One region of the Nonomuraea sp. N2-4H genome, then DNA from elsewhere that is predicted to be linked to it. Evidence: riboswitches for the same ligand, from Rfam matches in the RefSeq annotation. Region 1 holds a riboswitch; each other region holds the start of a gene.

Region 1 (3,979 bases):
GTGGTCATCCTGGACGCCGCGCGCATCTGGATCACCGCGATCCGCTCGCCCGAGCCGCTGCCCACCACGGAGGCGCCGTTCGAGGAGTCGAAGATCGTCGCGCCGTCGGGGCTCATCGCCACCCGCGAGGAGAAGGAGCTGATGGCGAAATCAGGCTAGGTGTCAGGGTGCCAGCCACTCGGCGGTGGGCCAGCCCTCGCGCCGCCACGCGCTGTCCCAGAACATCCACTCGTAGGCCGCCGCCCGCCCGTACGCCTGCGCCATCGCCTCGCGGGTGTCCGGGGACGCGGCGGCGGCCAGCCGGTCGGTGATCGCCTTGGCCCGCTCGACGGAGGCGGCGAACTCCGGGTCGGAGTAGGTGGAGATCCACTTCGCGTACGGGTGCGCGGGGTCGTCGCCGGCCTTGGCGAGCAGCGCCGTACCGACGTCCTGGTAGATCCAGAAGCACGGCAGCACCGCCGCCGCGATCACCGGATACGGCTCCGACAGCGCCGTGGCCTGCAGGAACGACGAGTACGCCAGGCACGTCGGCGACGTCGCGATGCCCTTGGCGGCATCGCCCAGCTCGTCGATGTAGCCGGAGTGCAGCTCGCGCTCGGCGACCAGCGCGGTGTGCGCGCTCTGCGCCCAGAAGGCCGCATCGGCGGAGTCGCCGGCGCGCACGGAGGCGGCGGCCAGCGCCTTCGCGAACGCCTCCAGGTAGCGGGCGTCCTGCACCATGTAGAAGACGAAGGTGTCGCGGTCGAGTGAGCCGTCGCCGAGTGCCGTGACGAAGGGGTGCTCGTGGATGGCGCGCATCAGGTCGGACGTGCGCTGCCAGATGTCATCGCAGAACATCGCGTCTCTTTCGGAGGGGTCTGCCCGGCGGGGGCCGTTACCAGATGTTGTGGAAGTGGTGCACGGGGCCGTGGCCGTGGCCGACGCCCAGCGAGTCGGCGGCGCGCAGCGCCTCCGTGAGGTAGTCCTTCGCCGCTCGCACCGCGCTCGGCCAGTCGTCGTGCCGGGGCCGCAGCGCGGCGATCGCCGAGGAGAGCGTGCAGCCCGTGCCGTGGGTGTTCTTGGTGTGCACGCGCGGGGCGGACAGCTCGATCGTGCCCTCGGGGGTGGCCAGCACGTCGACGCAGGTGTCGCCGTCGAGGTGGCCGCCCTTGAGCAGCACCTGGCGGGCGCCGAGCGCGCGCAGCCTGGCCGCCTGCTCGTGCATCTCGGCCAGGCCGCTCGCCTGCGGCTCCTCCAGCAGGTCGGCCGCCTCGGGCAGGTTGGGGGTGATGAGGTCGGCGCGCGGCAGCAGCGTGCGGCGCAGCTCGCTCACCGCGTCGGCGGGCAGCAGCCGGTCGCCGCTCTTGGCGACCATGACGGGGTCGAGCACGACGTACTTGGGGCGGTAGGTGTCGAGCGCCGCCGCCACCGCCTTGATCAGGTCGGCGTCGCCCAGCATGCCGATCTTCACGGCGTCGGCGGGCACGTCGGTGAGCAGCGTGTCGAGCTGCTGGGTCACGAACTCGGCGGGCACCTCGTGGATGCCGGTCACGCCCGTGGTCGTCTGCGCCACCAGCGCGGTGATGACCGTCATGCCGTACGCGCCGAGCGCGGAGAAGGCCTTGAGGTCGGCTTGGATACCGGCGCCGCCGCTCGGATCGGTGCCCGCGATGGTCAGAACTTTGGGTACGGCGTCAGCGGCCATGACGTCCCTTCGCTAGTGCGAACTAGATCAGGTTCGACGGGTGTGATCTCAGCCCGGCATTTCGGGCACCCCGCGTCAAACGTTCACTCTAACAGGCCGGGTCGTTGACCACACGTTCGAGTATCGGCATCGTGGGACGGGTGGCCGCTGACGAGACGCGCGACGGCGTCTCCCTGACGAACCTCGACCAGCCGCTCTTCGACGGCGCGGGCGCAACCAAGCGCGACCTGGTCGACTACCTCGACGCCGTCTCCGGCCGCATCATCCCGGTGCTGCGCGGCCGCCCGCTCTCCGTCATGCGGGTACGCCCGGGGCAGCAGCCGTTCATGCAGAAGAACCTGCCCAAGTACGCCCCGGACTGGGTGCGCTCGGTGCGGGTGTGGGCGGACTCCTCGCAGCGGCAGGTCACGTACGCGCTGTGCGACGACCGCAGGACGCTGCTGTGGTTCGCCAACCAGCGGGCCGTCGAATACCACCCGGCTCTGTACGCCGGCGATCATCCCACGCACATGGTGCTCGACCTCGACCCGCCCGAGGACTCCTTCGCCCTGGCGGTGCGGGGCGCGCACCTGGTCAGGCAGGCGCTGGCCGACTCCGGGCTGGCCGGGGCGGTGAAGACGAGCGGGGCCAAGGGCGTGCACGTCTTCGTGCCCGTCGCGCCGGGCACCGCGATGGACGACCTGGCCGCCGCCACCCGCGCGCTGGCCGCCCGCGCCGAGCGGCTGGACCCGGCGCTCGCCACCACCGCGTTCATCAGGGAGGACCGCGCGGGCAAGGTGTTCATCGACTCCACGCGGGCGGGCGGCGCCACGGTGGCCGCCGCCTACAGCCCGCGCATCCGCCCCGGCGTGCCCGTCTCGTACCCGGTGGCGTGGGACGACCTCGACGGCGTACGTCCCGGTGACTTCACCGTCCACAGCGCGATCGAACGGCTGGGCGGGGCCGACCCATGGGCCGAGCACATGCCGCCGCCGCAGCCGCTGCCCGCCGACCTCGTCGAGGAGGGACACACGATCCCGGTGGCGCGGGTCCAGGCGATGCACGAGGGCAAGCGGCGCGCTCGCGCTCGCCGCGGGGAGTGACGCGCGAGGGCAAGCGGTGCGCTCACGCCCTCCGCGGGGAGTAGCGCTCAGCCGGTGGGGAGTAGCGCAGCCGGTGGGGAGTAGTGCTCAGCCGGTGGTGACGCCCTCCCTGAGCGCGGCCGCCGCGGCTTCGGGATGCTGGGCGAAGAACCTGACCGAGGTGACCTCGGCGCGGCGGCCAAGCGGGCGTACCACGGTGACCGGCTCGGCCAGCTCGACCGTCACGTTCGTCTGCGAGGAGACCGCCACGGTCAACCGGCCCTCATCGACGGTGATCATGCCGCCCTGGTGGTATGTCCGCCCGGTCCGCACCGCCGTCACCAGCTCGCGGGGCACCCGCAGGTCGAGGTAGACGCCGTACCGGATACGCAGCTCGTCCGCGGTGACGACGTGCGGCCTGGTCGCGCAGGCGGCGACCACCATGAGGACGTACAGCAGGCCGTACAGGTCGGCGATCAGCACCCCGTAACGCAGCCAGCCGGGCACGTCGAGGGCGGCGAGCAGCAGGTCCACGACCACGGTCTCGACCGCCATGGCGAACGCCATCAGGCCCATCATGAACGACTGCTCCTTGCCGTACGCGAGCGTCGTCGCTCCGTCCGGCACCCCGTGCCGCCGCCGCACGATCCACGCCGCGATGGCGGCGAGGCCCTTGAGCTCGAATCCGACGATGCGCAGCGCGGCTCTGACCATGCGCGTTCCTTCCTCCCGGCGGCTTCACCGCTCATGGGACACGTTGACGTCGCGTCAAGGTCAAGACCCGATCGGTATGGGTTGAACGCGGCCCGCGACCCCGGCGTACCCCCTGTCGGACCTGCGGCACCGGGGCCGGACCACCGGCGGTGCCGCCCGCGCTGATCGGCCACTACGGGGACGGCGATGGACTTTCAGGCATGGAGCGGCGGCCTGGCTCTGCGGCCGCGCGATTACCTGGGGACGGGCGAGCCGCTGGCCGCCGTCGTCAGGACGACCGGCCCGCTCACCGGCGAACGGCTGCACCTGTTCGCCCTCGGCACCGCCGCCACGCTGGCCAGGCTGCACCTCGGCGGCATCGCGGGGCTGCGGCTCAGCCCGGCGAACGTGCTCATCTCGCCGCAAGGTCAGGCGCTCTTCGCGCCGGGACCTCGGGACTGTCTGTTCCCCGCGCATGACGTGGGCGACTGGGCGGACGTGGTGGTGTTCGCGGCGACGGGGATGATGCCGGACGCGGGCG
Region 2 (3,979 bases), 550 kb from region 1:
TGACCGGCGTGGCCAGGCACGGCAAGTTCCTCGACCTCGACTGCGACGGGCTGCACCTGGTCATCCACCTGGCGCGCGCGGGGTGGCTGCGCTGGCGCGACGACCTGTCGGGCGCGAAGCCGGTGCGGCCCGGCAAGGGGCCGCTGGCCGTACGCGTGCGGCTGGCGCCCGACGAGGAGGGCCTGGCGCCGGGGTTCGAGCTGACGGAAGCGGGGACGCAGAAGCGCCTAGCCGTCTATGTCACGAAAAATCCGGACGATGTGCCGGGCATCGCCGCCCTCGGCCCCGACCCGCTCGCCGAGTCGTTCACCGTCGAGGCGCTCAAGCGCATCATCGGCGGCAAGCGCACCCAGATCAAGGGCCTGCTGCGCGACCAGAAGGTGATCGCCGGCATCGGCAACGCCTACTCCGACGAGGTGCTGCACGCGGCGAAGATGTCGCCGTTCAAGATCGCCGCCACGCTGACCGACGCGCAGATCGCCGACCTGCACGAGGCCATCGTGACGACGCTGCGCGACGCGGTCGAGCGGGCTCGCGGCCTTGCGGCCAAGGACCTCAAGGCGGAGAAGAAGTCGGGGCTGCGGGTGCACAACCGTACGGGGCAGTCCTGCGACGTGTGCGGCGACACGATCAGGGAGGTGTCGTTCGCCGACTCCTCGCTGCAGTACTGCCCGACCTGCCAGACCGGCGGCAAACCGCTCGCCGACCGCCGCCTGTCCCGCCTGCTCAAGTAGGCGGGCGTCCGGTGCACCGCCTCGCGCAGGCCATGATGGAGTCATGACCGTTCCTGAGATCGAGGCCAGTGCCGTACCCGCAGACGCTTACCTGCTCGACGTCCGCGAGCAGGAGGAATGGCTGGCGGGCCACGCGCCGCAGGCCGTTCACATCCCGATGACGCAGATCCAGGGGCGCGTGGACGAGGTCCCCGACGACCGCACGATCTACGTCGTGTGCCGGGTGGGCGGCCGTTCCCTGCAGGTCGCGGCCTGGCTCAACCAGCTCGGGCGCGAGGCGGTCAACGTCGGCGGCGGCATGCAGTCGTGGGAGGCGGCGCGGCGGCCGATGGTCAGCGAGACGGGACAGGAGCCTTTTGTGGCATAAGTCGCCCACTATGGCGAATTAGTCGCCATTGAGGCATCATTGGGGCGCAAACTACAGATCGTCGCGGGAGCTCGGGGTCGCCGGGCTGAGAGGGCAGCACAACCATCCGCTGCCGACCGCCTGAACCTGTCCGGGTAATGCCGGCGTAGGGAGTGTGCGATGTCGCACGGCGTCGAAGAAGTGCCGCTGACCCTTGATGGAGAGGCCCCCAAGACCCTGGGCGTGCTCGATCAGGGCGCGCTCTGGGCCAATCTCGGGGTCAGCCTGCTCGGCTTCTCCGGAGCCCTGCTGCTGCTCGATCCGCTGGGCAACGCCCCGCTGACGCTGGCGGCGGCGCTGATCGCCACCGTGGTGGGCAGCCTCATCGGCACCGCCATGGTGGGCCTGTCGGCCGTCCCCGGCACGCGGACGGGCAAGCCCGCGATGGTGCTGCTGCGCGGGCTGTTCGGCGCCCGGATCTCCTACGTGCCCACGGTGCTGAACATCATCCAGATGATCGGCTGGGGCGCCTTCGAGCTCTGGGTGATCGCCAAGGGCGCGGGCGCGATCTTCCCGGCGGTTCCGTACCAGGTGTGGGTGATCGTGGCGGGCGTGCTGACGGCGGCGCTGACCATCTGGCCGCTCGGCTCGATCCGGCTGCTGCGCCGCTACGTCACGGTCGGCGTGATCGTGGCGATGATCTGGTTCACGGTGTTCTTCCTGCGCGAGGCCCCGTCGCCCGAGGGCGGGAGCTGGACGGCCTTCCCCGCCGCCGTGGACTACGTGATCGCGCTGTCGGTGTCGTGGGTGCCGATGGCGGCCGACTTCGCCCGGCACTCGCGCTCGGGCCGGGCCGCGTTCACCGGCGTGGTCGGCGGCTACACGCTGGCCCAGGTGGCCTGCCTGGGGCTGGGCGTCTACGCGGTGGCGCTGGCGGGCGCGGACGGCGTGCTGGCCGACCAGACGACGGTGTTCAACCCGTTCGTCGCGGTGCCGCTCGGCGCGCTGTTCTTCGGCATCCTCGTGCTGCGCGAGACCGACCAGTCGTTCGCCAACGTCTACTCCACCACGATGTCGCTGCAGAACCTCATGCCGCGGGTGGACCGGCGCATCCTGTCGACCGCCATCGGCGTGGTCACGATCGTGATCGCGCTGTTCGCGGACGTGAACTCCTACGGCGTGTTCCTCGGCGTGATCGGCGCGGTGTTCGTGCCGATGTTCGCGGTGCTCGCGGTCGACTACTTCGTGCTGCGCCGCGGCGAGGGCTGGAACACCGCCGAGGACGCCCCCTCGCGGTGGTCGATGCTGGTGCCGTGGGCGCTGGGCTTCGCCGCGTACTGGCTGACCACCTCCACGCCGACCTTCCCCGCCTGGGACGGCTGGTGGGCCGGTGTGCGCGACGCGCTCGGCTTCGTACGGGAGCCGTGGATGAACGGCGCGCTGGGCGGCGCCTTGGTGGCCGCCCTGATCACGCTGCTCATCGGGCTCATCCAGCGATCGCGCGCCGCTCGACGTTGAGCAGATGCTGCTTGGCCGCCGCGCCGCCCGGGTAGTCGCCGAGCTCGCCGTCCTCGCGCAGCACCCGGTGGCAGGGCACGATCACGCAGACGGGGTTGGAGGCCAGCGCGTTGCCGATCGCCCGCAGCGCGCGCGGCCTGCCGATGCTCTCCCCGATCCGCTCGATCGTCGTGGTGGTGCCGTAGGGGACCGCCATGGTCTTCTGCAGCACCGTACGCGCGAACGGCGTGGCCAGGGTCAGGTCCACCGGCGTGGCGAACGCGCGCAGCCGCCCGGAGAAGTACGCGTCGAGCTCCCTGCGCACCGGGTCGAGCCGGCGCAAGTCGGGCCCGATGAACTGGCCCAGATGCCGCGTGACCCGCTCGAACACGTCGTTCTCCGCCTCATAGCTGCACGCCACGATGCCCTTGGCGGTCACCGCCAGCACCAGCCTGCCCACCGCGCCGTCGTAGGTGCCGAACGCGATGTCGGGTGGGGTCTCGCCCCGATAGGTGCTGGAGGTCACTCGCAACAGGGCATCGAGATCGTTGCTCGACATACCCCTCACCCTCCCACCTGCCGGGAATCACCGTGACCGCAGCGTATCGGACGGATCGCCCGACGCACCCACCGCGCCACGTGCACTATGGAGTGGTGGGGGACGAATGGGCCGGTAGTGACGATGAGATCGCTCGTGCGGCGCTCGCCAGCTCGCCCAACGCCATCGTGGCGCTCGACCGCGACCAGAGCGTCCTGGTGTGGAACGCCGCCGCCGAGCGCATGTTCGGCTGGAGCGCCGACGAGCTGCTCGGACGCCGCGCGCCGATCGTGCCTGAGGAGCTGACCGCCGAGCACAACGCGGTGCTCGAGCGCGTACGCACGGGAGAGCCCGTCTCGCTGCGCACCAAGCGCCTGCACGCCGACGGCCGGGTGCTCGACCTGCGGGTGGACATCAGCGCCCTGCGCCTGGGCAGCGCCGTGGCCGGCTACGTGTGCGCCTACCACCCCGCCAGGGCCGACGAGGTGGCCGAGCACCGCATGGCGCGCAGGGCCCGCCTGGTCGCCCGGCTCACCGACGTCGTGGGCGACATCAACTCCGAGCTTGAGCTGCCCGCCGTGCTCGACCGCATCTCGGCCAGCCTGACCGAGCTGACCGGGGCGGACGCGGGCGGGTTCGTCCTCATCGAGGGTGACAAGCTGCGGCTGGTCAGCACGTACCAGCTTCCCGAGGCGATCAGGGGCATCACCACCGACCTGCGGACGAGCCTGGTGGACAAGCTCTTACGCACCGGCAAGACCGTGCTGCTGCAGTCCGAGGGGCTCGACGACCTGGTGTGGGCGCGGCTGAAGGGGCTGCACACGATCGCTTTGGGGCTCGCGGCCGTGGGCGGGCGGCCGTACG
Region 3 (3,979 bases), 2.3 Mb from region 1:
GGTTGTCGGGGGTGCCCGGCCGCAGGCCCGCCACCACGTCGGCGACCTCCATCTCGGTGACGCCGGGCACCAGCTCCCTGGCGTCGCGCAGCAGCTCGTACAGGCCGCCCGCGGTCACCGTCGTGTCGAAGCCCAGCTCCTCCTGCGTGGCCCCCACCACCAGCTCGCCGTCGCCCCGGGGGACGAGGTAGACCGGCGAGCCGTGGACGGTGCCGCGTACGCAGTGGGTGAGCAGCGGCTGCGGCGAGCGCAGGCGCATGATCTGGCCCTTGACCGGACGCACCGGCACGTCGGCCAGCTCACCGCTCCACGCCCCGGCCGCCAGCACCACCCGGTCGGCCGCCAGCACGTCCCCGTCCGCCCACGCACCGTCCGCCTCACCGGCCCCGGCGACGTCAAAGGCCCGCTCGGCACCGTCACCGGCGGCCCGTTCGCCGGCATCGGCGGGGTACGGCGCGGCAGGCGGTCCGCCGACGTGGTGAGCCCCGAGACGCAGGCCGGTCGCCGGTGCGCCGGTGGGCTTCGACAGGCGTACGCCCGTGACGGCGCCGTTCGTACGGACCAGCTCGCTGACGCGCGCCCGCACCAGCGGAACGCCGCGCCGCTCCAGGGCGGTCAGCAGCGCCGCCGTCACCCGCCGCGGGTTCACCCAGGCGTCGCCGGGCGCGAGCAGCCCGCCGCGCACGGAGGGGGCCAGCATCGGCTCCAGGCGGCGGCACTCGCGCCCGGTCAGCCGTTCGACCGGCAGGTCCAGCTTCTCCATGAACGCGGCCAGCTCGTCCAGCATCGCCATGTCGTCGGAGCCGAACGCGACGTCCAGCGTCCCCTCGGCCCGCAGATCCAGCCCGCCCGCGCCAAGCCCCGAACGGGGGCCGCGGGCCAAGGCACCGGCGGCGGAGACCTCGCCGGCGGGGAGTCCGGCGTCCTCGGCCAGCTCGGCGGCGAAGGCGGGCCAGCGGCTCAGCGCCGCCATGCCCAGCCGCAGCAGCGGCGCCTCGGTGTAGGTGACCTCGCTCACCGGCGCCAGCATCCCGGCGGCCGCGTGGGAGGCCCCGGTGGCGGGCGCGGGATCGACCACGGTGACCGGCCGTCCCTCGCACGCGAGCCGCCAGGCCACGGACAGCCCGACGACCCCGCCGCCCACGATCACGTCCATCATGCGCTCCCTTCGCCGGCATGATCCGGATCAGGTGTCTTGCGGTCGAAGGCCCGTCACAGCCTTCCTCTCAGCCCGGTCACGGCCGGACTCCCGCGCGTCTTACCGCCCACAGCCTACGACCTCGGTACGGGGCGCACGCACCGGCCCCTTATGGTCGCCGTTATGGTCATGAGCGTGAACCATGTCGTGGTGGCGGGAGCGGGTCTCGCGGGTGTGCGTACGGTGGAGGCCCTGCGCGGGCGCGGCTTCGACGGCCGCATCACGCTGCTGGGCCAGGAGCGCCATCGCCCCTACGATCGCCCGCCGCTGTCGAAGGCGGTGCTGAAGGGCGACGCCGACACCAGCTTCATCGACACCGACCTCGACGCGCTCCAGATCGACTTCCGGCCGGGCGTCGCGGCCACGTCGCTGCGCGCGGGCGTCGTGGAGACCACCGAGGGCGAGCTGCCCTACGACGGCCTGGTCATCGCCACCGGCGCCGACCCGATCAGGTTGCCCGGCGACGGCCCGCAGCACGTCCTGCGCACGCTCGACGACGCTCACGAGCTGCGGGTGATGCTCGTACCCGGAGCGCGGGTCACGGTCATCGGCGCGGGCTGGATCGGCGCGGAGGTCGCCACCGCGGCCCGGCGCGCGGGCTGCGCGGTCACGGTCATCGAGGCGGCGCAGACGCCGCTCGCCGCCGCCGTCGGCATGGAGCTCGGTGGCCGCACGATCCCCTGGTACGAGGGCATCGACCTGCGGCTCGGCACCATGGTCGAGTCGGTCGAGGAGGGCGGCGTCCGCCTGGTGGGCGGCGAGTTCGTCGAGTCCCACGTGGTCGTCACCGGCATCGGCGTGCGCCCGGCCGTCGAGTGGCTCGCCAACGCCGACATCGACCTGCACAACGGCGTCGTCACCGACGAGCACCTGCGCACCTCGCTGCCCGGCGTGGTCGCGGTGGGCGACTGCGCCGCGTGGTGGTCGCGCCGCTGGGGCACCCGCCTCAGGGTCGAGCACTGGGACACCGCGCTCAACGCCCCCGACGTCGCCGCCGCGACGCTCATGGGGGAGGAGGCGGTCTACGACCCGGTGCCGTACTTCTGGTCGGAGCAGTTCGGCCACATGCTCCAGTACGCCGGACACCACACCGAGGCCGACCGCCTCGTGTACCGGGGCGAGCCCGAGGGCAAGTGGTCGGCCGTCTGGCTCACCGACGGCGACACGCTCGCCGCGGTGCTCGCCGTGGACCGGCCGCGCGATCTCGTACAGGGCCGGCGCATCATCGAAGCGGGCCATCGACTGGACGCGGAACGCCTGGTAGATCCACAAGTGCCCCTACGAGATTGTGTTGTTTGAGCAAGCACGCCATGTGGTAGTTGTGGTTTCGTGACGCTTTCTGTTGCACAGATCGACCGGGAGACCGAGCAGCTCGTCGACGAGTGGCTCACCCTCCCCGAAGTGGCCCAGCGCCTCGAGCTTCCGATCGGCCGGGCCAAGCAACTCCTCAAGGACCACAAGCTGCTCGGCGTGCGCCGCGGCAGCGGCGGGCCGCAGGTGCCCGCGAAGTTCCTCGACGGAAAGGACGTGATGAAGGGCCTGCCCGGCACGCTCACCGTGCTGCAGGACGCCGGTTACGACGACGTCGAGGCGCTTCGCTGGCTCTTCACCCCAGACGACTCGCTGCCGGGGTCGCCCATCGAGGCGATCAGGGCAGGGCGTCACACCGAGGTCAAGCGGCGTGCCCAAGCCCTCGCTTTCTGAGGCCCGCCTCTACCTCTGCACAGACGGCCGCCGCGACCGCGGCGATCTGGCGGAGTTCCTCGACGCCGTGCTGGCGGGCGGTGTGGACATCATCCAGCTGCGGGAGAAGGGTCTCGAGGCGCGCGAAGAACTCGCGCTGCTCGAAGTCTTCCGCGACGCCTGCGACCGGCACGGAAAACTGCTCGCTGTCAACGACCGGGCGGACGTCGCCTACGCCGCCCGGCCCGACGTGCTCCACCTGGGGCAGGACGACCTTCCTGTGACGGTCGCGCGAGAGATACTCGGCGACGACATCGTCATCGGACGGTCCACCCACTCCGCAGCCGAGGCGTCCGCCGCGGCCGTGGAAGAGGGCGTCGACTACTTCTGCTGCGGCCCGATCTGGCCGACCCCCACCAAGCCTGGGCGCCCCGCGCCGGGGCCGCCGCTGCTGCGGCACGCCGCCTCGCTCGGCACCTCGCGTCCTTGGTTCGGGATCGGCGGCATCGACCTGGGCAACCTCGACGAGGTGATGTCGTACGGCGTGAGCCGGGTGGTGGTCGTCCGCGCCATCACCGAAGCCGACGACCCAGGGGCGGCCGCGGCCGAGTTCGCCAAGCGGCTGGCCGCCGGGCAGGCCCGCTGAAACCTCCGAGGCGCCCGCGCTCCCCGCACGGGCGCCTCCCGTCCTTCCCCGGCCCTCCGGGGTCTTTTCCCGGCCTTCCGCGACTCCTCGGCGGTCTTTCCCAGGCCCTGCGACTCCTCGCGGCCCTTCACGTCCTCCGCACCTTTCGCCGGCCCCGACCGCCTTTCCCCGCCCCGTCCGTGACGAGGCTTCGGAGCGTCCGTGACACGGCGGCGCGTGCCGTCCGTGGCACGGGAGCGCTCCCGCTACGAGGCGGCGGTGTCCGTGACGAGGCGGCGCGCGGTCAGGTCTTGCGGGACGTCGCCGCGATCGCCAGCTCGGTCAGCGCCGCACGGGCCTCCGGCGTGACCGGCGCCGCTTCGAGCGCGGTCAGCGCCTGGCCGAGATAGTCGGAGATCAGGTCCTCGCACTCCTGCAGCGCCCCGCTGTCCTCGATGATCGTGCGCAGCTCC
Region 4 (3,979 bases), 750 kb from region 1:
GCCTGGCTGATCGACCCGAGCAGCATGCCCGCGAGCTGCCCCCGCCCGCGCGAGCCCACCACCAGCAGCTCGGCGCCGGCCGCCGCCTCCTTCAGCACCTCGACAGGATGCCCGTGCACCACCTCGGCGGTCACCTCCACGCCGGGATGTTCGGCGCGCAACGGGACGAGCGCGCTCTGCAACGCCAGCAGGTGACCCTGTTCGCTGTCGTCGTCGGCGGGTTCGAAGCCGCCCGGCTGGGGCCAGGCCCACGCCTGCACGACCCGCAGCCGCGCCCCGCGCAGCTCGGCCTCGGCGAAGGCGAACTCCAGCGCCTTGCCCGCGCGGGCGGACAGGTCGGTGCCCACCACCACCTCGCCGGGCGTGGCGGCGCGGTCGCGGATGAGGACGACGTTCGTCTCGGCGTGCGCGACGACCCCGTACGCGACGGAGCCCACGAGCAGCCCGCGCACGCCGCCGAGGCCGCGGCTGCCGACGACCAGCAGCTCGGCTTCGGCGGACGCCTTGACCAGCGCCGCGCGGGGATCGCCGGGGAGCAGGACGGTCTCCACGCGGACCTGGGGCCGCTCGCGCAGCGCGCGGTCCTTGGCGGAGGTCAGCACGGACTGCGCGTTCTCGCGCATCCACCGCGCGACCTCGGCGTACCGGACGGAGGTGCCCTCCTCGCACACCCACGCGGGCACGACGTGGGCGACGGTCAGCGGCACCTGGCGCAGCGCGGCCTCGGTGGCGGCCCAGCCGGCCGCCTCAAGGCCGGGGCGGGAGCCGTCCACACCAACGATGATCACGCTCGGCTCCTCAGGACTGGACGTAGCATTCCACCTCGGCGCGCCGGAACGACAGCCCCTTGGCTTCGGAGCCGCGGACGCAGGCCCGCTCGGCGGCGCTGAGCTTGAGCGTGCCGCAGACGGTCACGCCGGCGTAGGTGCGGCAGTCGAGGGTGGGGTCGGTACGGCCGACGCGGTAAAGCTCTCTGACGTTCGCGCGGCACTTGGCCTTGCCGGTATCGGAGTAGCGGCACTGGGCCATCAGGATGTCGTACTGCTCCTGGCTGACCTCGTGCTGTTGCATGCCGTCCCCGGCGGCGGCGGTGGCGCCGGATGCGGCCATCACGACGAGTAGTCCTGCGACAGCGGCGATTCTCATCATGTTTCCCCTGATGGGGTCCGTACCGCTGAGAAGTGCCCCCAAACCTTTTCGGGTGGGTTTGGGACCTTGGCGGGGGTGGGTACGATCAGCGCCGTCCGAACGCGGGAGCCCGGTGGAGACCGGGCTGAGAGGACGGCTGCGAGCCGCCGACCGCCAGAACCTGCTCCGGGTAATGCCGGCGAAGGGAGTTTGCGCGATGAGCGACGCGCGCTTTTCCAAGATCTACTGCGGTGAACTCCGGGTCCCGATGCGCCAGGTGCGCCTGTCGAACGACAAGACGGTCACCCTGTACGACACCTCGGGCCCGTACACCGACCCCTCCTACGAGCCCGATTTGCGCCGGGGCCTGCCGCGCCGCCGGGCGGAGTGGATCGAGGAGCGGCGGGCGGCCGGCCATCCGGTCACCCAGGTCGCCTGCGCCCGCCGGGGCCTGGTGACCAAGGAGATGGAGTTCGTGGCGGTACGCGAGGGCGTCTCGCCGGAGTTCGTCCGCGAGGAGGTGGCCGCGGGCCGGGCCATCATCCCCGCGAACGTCAACCACCCCGAGTCCGAACCCATGATCATCGGGCGTAACTTCCTCGTGAAGATCAACGCCAACATCGGCAACTCGGCGGTCACCTCCTCCATCGAGGAGGAGGTGGAGAAGATGACGTGGGCCACCCGCTGGGGCGCCGACACGATCATGGACCTGTCCACCGGCGCGGACATCCACGAGACCCGCGAGTGGATCCTGCGCAACTCCCCGGTCCCGGTCGGCACCGTGCCGATCTACCAGGCGCTGGAGAAGGTCAAGGGCCGCCCTGAGGAGCTGTCGTGGGAGGTCTTCCGCGACACCCTGATCGAGCAGTGCGAGCAGGGCGTGGACTACGTGACCGTGCACGCGGGCGTGCGGCTCGCGCACGTGCCGCTCACCGTGGGCCGCAAGACCGGCATCGTCTCGCGCGGGGGCTCGATCATGGCCGCCTGGTGCCTGGCGCACCACCGCGAGAGCTTCCTGTACGAGAACTTCGCCGAGATGTGCGAGATCCTGGCCCGCTACGACGTGTCGTTCTCGCTCGGCGACGGCCTGCGGCCCGGCTCGATCGCCGACGCCAACGACGAGGCCCAGTTCGCCGAACTGCGCACGCTGGGCGAGCTGACCAAGATCGCGCGCGAGCACGACGTCCAGGTGATGATCGAGGGCCCGGGCCACGTGCCCATGCACAAGATCAAGGAGAACGTCGACCTCCAGCGCGAGCTGTGCGACGACGCGCCGTTCTACACGCTCGGCCCGCTCGTCACCGACATCGCGCCCGGCTACGACCACATCACCTCGGGCATCGGCGCCGCCATGATCGGCTGGTACGGCACGGCCATGCTCTGTTACGTCACCCCCAAGGAGCACCTCGGCCTGCCGGACAAGGACGACGTGAAGACCGGCGTCATCACGTATAAGATCGCCGCCCATGCCGCCGACCTGGCCAAGGGCCATCCGAAGGCGCAGGAGTGGGACGACGCGCTGTCGGACGCGCGCTTCGAGTTCCGCTGGGAGGACCAGTTCGACCTGTCGCTCGACCCCGACACGGCCCGCTCGTTCCACGACGAGACGCTGCCCGCCGCCCCCGCCAAGACCGCGCACTTCTGCTCGATGTGCGGGCCGAAGTTCTGCTCGATGCGGATCAGCCACGACATCAGGCAGGCCGGTTACGCGGCGAAGGCGGCCGAGTTCCGCCGCCTCGGAGGCACGATCTACGTGGAGTGACACATTGTCCAATTGTCCAGAGGCTGTCCAAAACCGCAGGTCTGGACAAAGTTCGCGGGATATCCGGCCCATTCGATGGCACGGTGAGGAGCGAGCCCGGCAGCGGGGTGCCGCCGGGCGTTCCTCACACCACCGGAAAAAGGGGGATTTCCTGTGTCCATCACTGCTCGTATGGCCGGCCTGCGCAAGCGCGCGGCGGTCGTCGCCGCCGCGTCCGCCGTCGCCGTGGGGCTCGGCGCCGGGCTCGGCGCCACGCCGGCCTCGGCGGGCGTCCACCGGGGGGTGGCCGGGTGCTTCGCCTGGTCATGGGGAGACGGGAACACGTCGGTGACCGTTTACTGGCACAACCGGTGCAAGACCAAGCACAAGATCACCATCAAGTACAGCCTGGGCTGGACGACCAAGACCTACTCGGCGAACGTCGCCGGGGACGGCAAGGGTCACAAGAAGTTCCAGACCGCCTCGATCGTGTCCATCAAGGACTCGGGCCGCGTCTAACCGGGGAGCGTCTCGCCGCCGATCGGGGCCAGCACCTCGCCCGTGTAGTACGAGGACAGCCGGTCGGAGGCGAAGAACACGTACGAGGGGGCGATCTCGTCCGGATGGGCGGGTCGCCCCATCGGCACCTGCTCGCCGAACTTCTCCACTTTCTCCTCCGGCATCGTGGCCGGGATGAGCGGCGTCCACACCGGTCCGGGAGCCACCGCGTTGACCCGGATGCCGCGCTCGACCAGGTTCTGGGCCATGGAGTAGGTGAACGCGTTGATCGCGCCCTTCGTGGCGGCGTAGTCGATGAGCGACTTGTTGCCGCGCAGGCCGTTGATCGACGAGGTGTTGATGATGGCCGCGCCCTCGCGCATGTGCGGGAGCGCGGCCTTCATCACGCGGTAGTAGCTGTGGATGTTGACGGCGAACGTGTGCTCCCACTGCTCGTCGTCCAGCTCCTCCAGGCCGCTCACCGGCTGCTGGTAGGCCACGTTGTTCACCAGCACGTCCAGGCCGCCCAGCTCGGAGACGGTCTGCTCGACGACCGAGACGCAGTGCGCGCGGTCGGCGAGGTCTCCGGGCAGCAGCACGCAGCGCCGCCCG

Evidence for each region. Region 1 has a riboswitch for thiamine pyrophosphate ahead of thiD (bifunctional hydroxymethylpyrimidine kinase/phosphomethylpyrimidine kinase). Riboswitches for the same ligand answer to the same signal wherever they lie in the genome.
Region 2: linked by a shared signal. The riboswitch ahead of WBK31_RS35505 (cytosine permease) and the one ahead of thiD (bifunctional hydroxymethylpyrimidine kinase/phosphomethylpyrimidine kinase) in region 1 are both predicted to bind thiamine pyrophosphate.
Region 3: linked by a shared signal. The riboswitch ahead of WBK31_RS22485 (FAD-dependent oxidoreductase) and the one ahead of thiD (bifunctional hydroxymethylpyrimidine kinase/phosphomethylpyrimidine kinase) in region 1 are both predicted to bind thiamine pyrophosphate.
Region 4: linked by a shared signal. The riboswitch ahead of thiC (phosphomethylpyrimidine synthase ThiC) and the one ahead of thiD (bifunctional hydroxymethylpyrimidine kinase/phosphomethylpyrimidine kinase) in region 1 are both predicted to bind thiamine pyrophosphate.

What each region holds. Positions count from the first base shown of each region.
Region 1 is NZ_CP147987.1:7,139,630-7,143,608, reverse strand. It holds gene WBK31_RS32795 (carbon starvation CstA family protein) at 1-159, shown strand, start outside; gene tenA (thiaminase II) at 163-837, opposite strand; gene thiD (bifunctional hydroxymethylpyrimidine kinase/phosphomethylpyrimidine kinase) at 875-1,684, opposite strand; TPP riboswitch at 1,672-1,767, opposite strand; gene WBK31_RS32780 (DNA polymerase domain-containing protein) at 1,825-2,766, shown strand; gene WBK31_RS32775 (hypothetical protein) at 2,854-3,459, opposite strand; gene WBK31_RS32770 (hypothetical protein) at 3,646-3,979, shown strand, end outside.
Region 2 is NZ_CP147987.1:7,691,668-7,695,646, reverse strand. It holds gene WBK31_RS35515 (DNA-formamidopyrimidine glycosylase family protein) at 1-734, shown strand, start outside; gene WBK31_RS35510 (rhodanese-like domain-containing protein) at 778-1,101, shown strand; TPP riboswitch at 1,155-1,271, shown strand; gene WBK31_RS35505 (cytosine permease) at 1,261-2,598, shown strand; gene WBK31_RS35500 (methylated-DNA--[protein]-cysteine S-methyltransferase) at 2,567-3,136, opposite strand; gene WBK31_RS35495 (PAS domain S-box protein) at 3,232-3,979, shown strand, end outside.
Region 3 is NZ_CP147987.1:4,886,715-4,890,693, reverse strand. It holds gene WBK31_RS22485 (FAD-dependent oxidoreductase) at 1-1,159, opposite strand, end outside; TPP riboswitch at 1,147-1,263, opposite strand; gene WBK31_RS22480 (FAD-dependent oxidoreductase) at 1,328-2,497, shown strand; gene WBK31_RS22475 (Rv2175c family DNA-binding protein) at 2,528-2,902, shown strand; gene thiE (thiamine phosphate synthase) at 2,880-3,527, shown strand; gene WBK31_RS22465 (polyprenyl synthetase family protein) at 3,811-3,979, opposite strand, start outside.
Region 4 is NZ_CP147987.1:6,388,621-6,392,599, reverse strand. It holds gene WBK31_RS29235 (universal stress protein) at 1-788, opposite strand, end outside; gene WBK31_RS29230 (hypothetical protein) at 799-1,149, opposite strand; TPP riboswitch at 1,241-1,353, shown strand; gene thiC (phosphomethylpyrimidine synthase ThiC) at 1,346-2,890, shown strand; gene WBK31_RS29220 (hypothetical protein) at 3,044-3,388, shown strand; gene WBK31_RS29215 (SDR family oxidoreductase) at 3,385-3,979, opposite strand, start outside.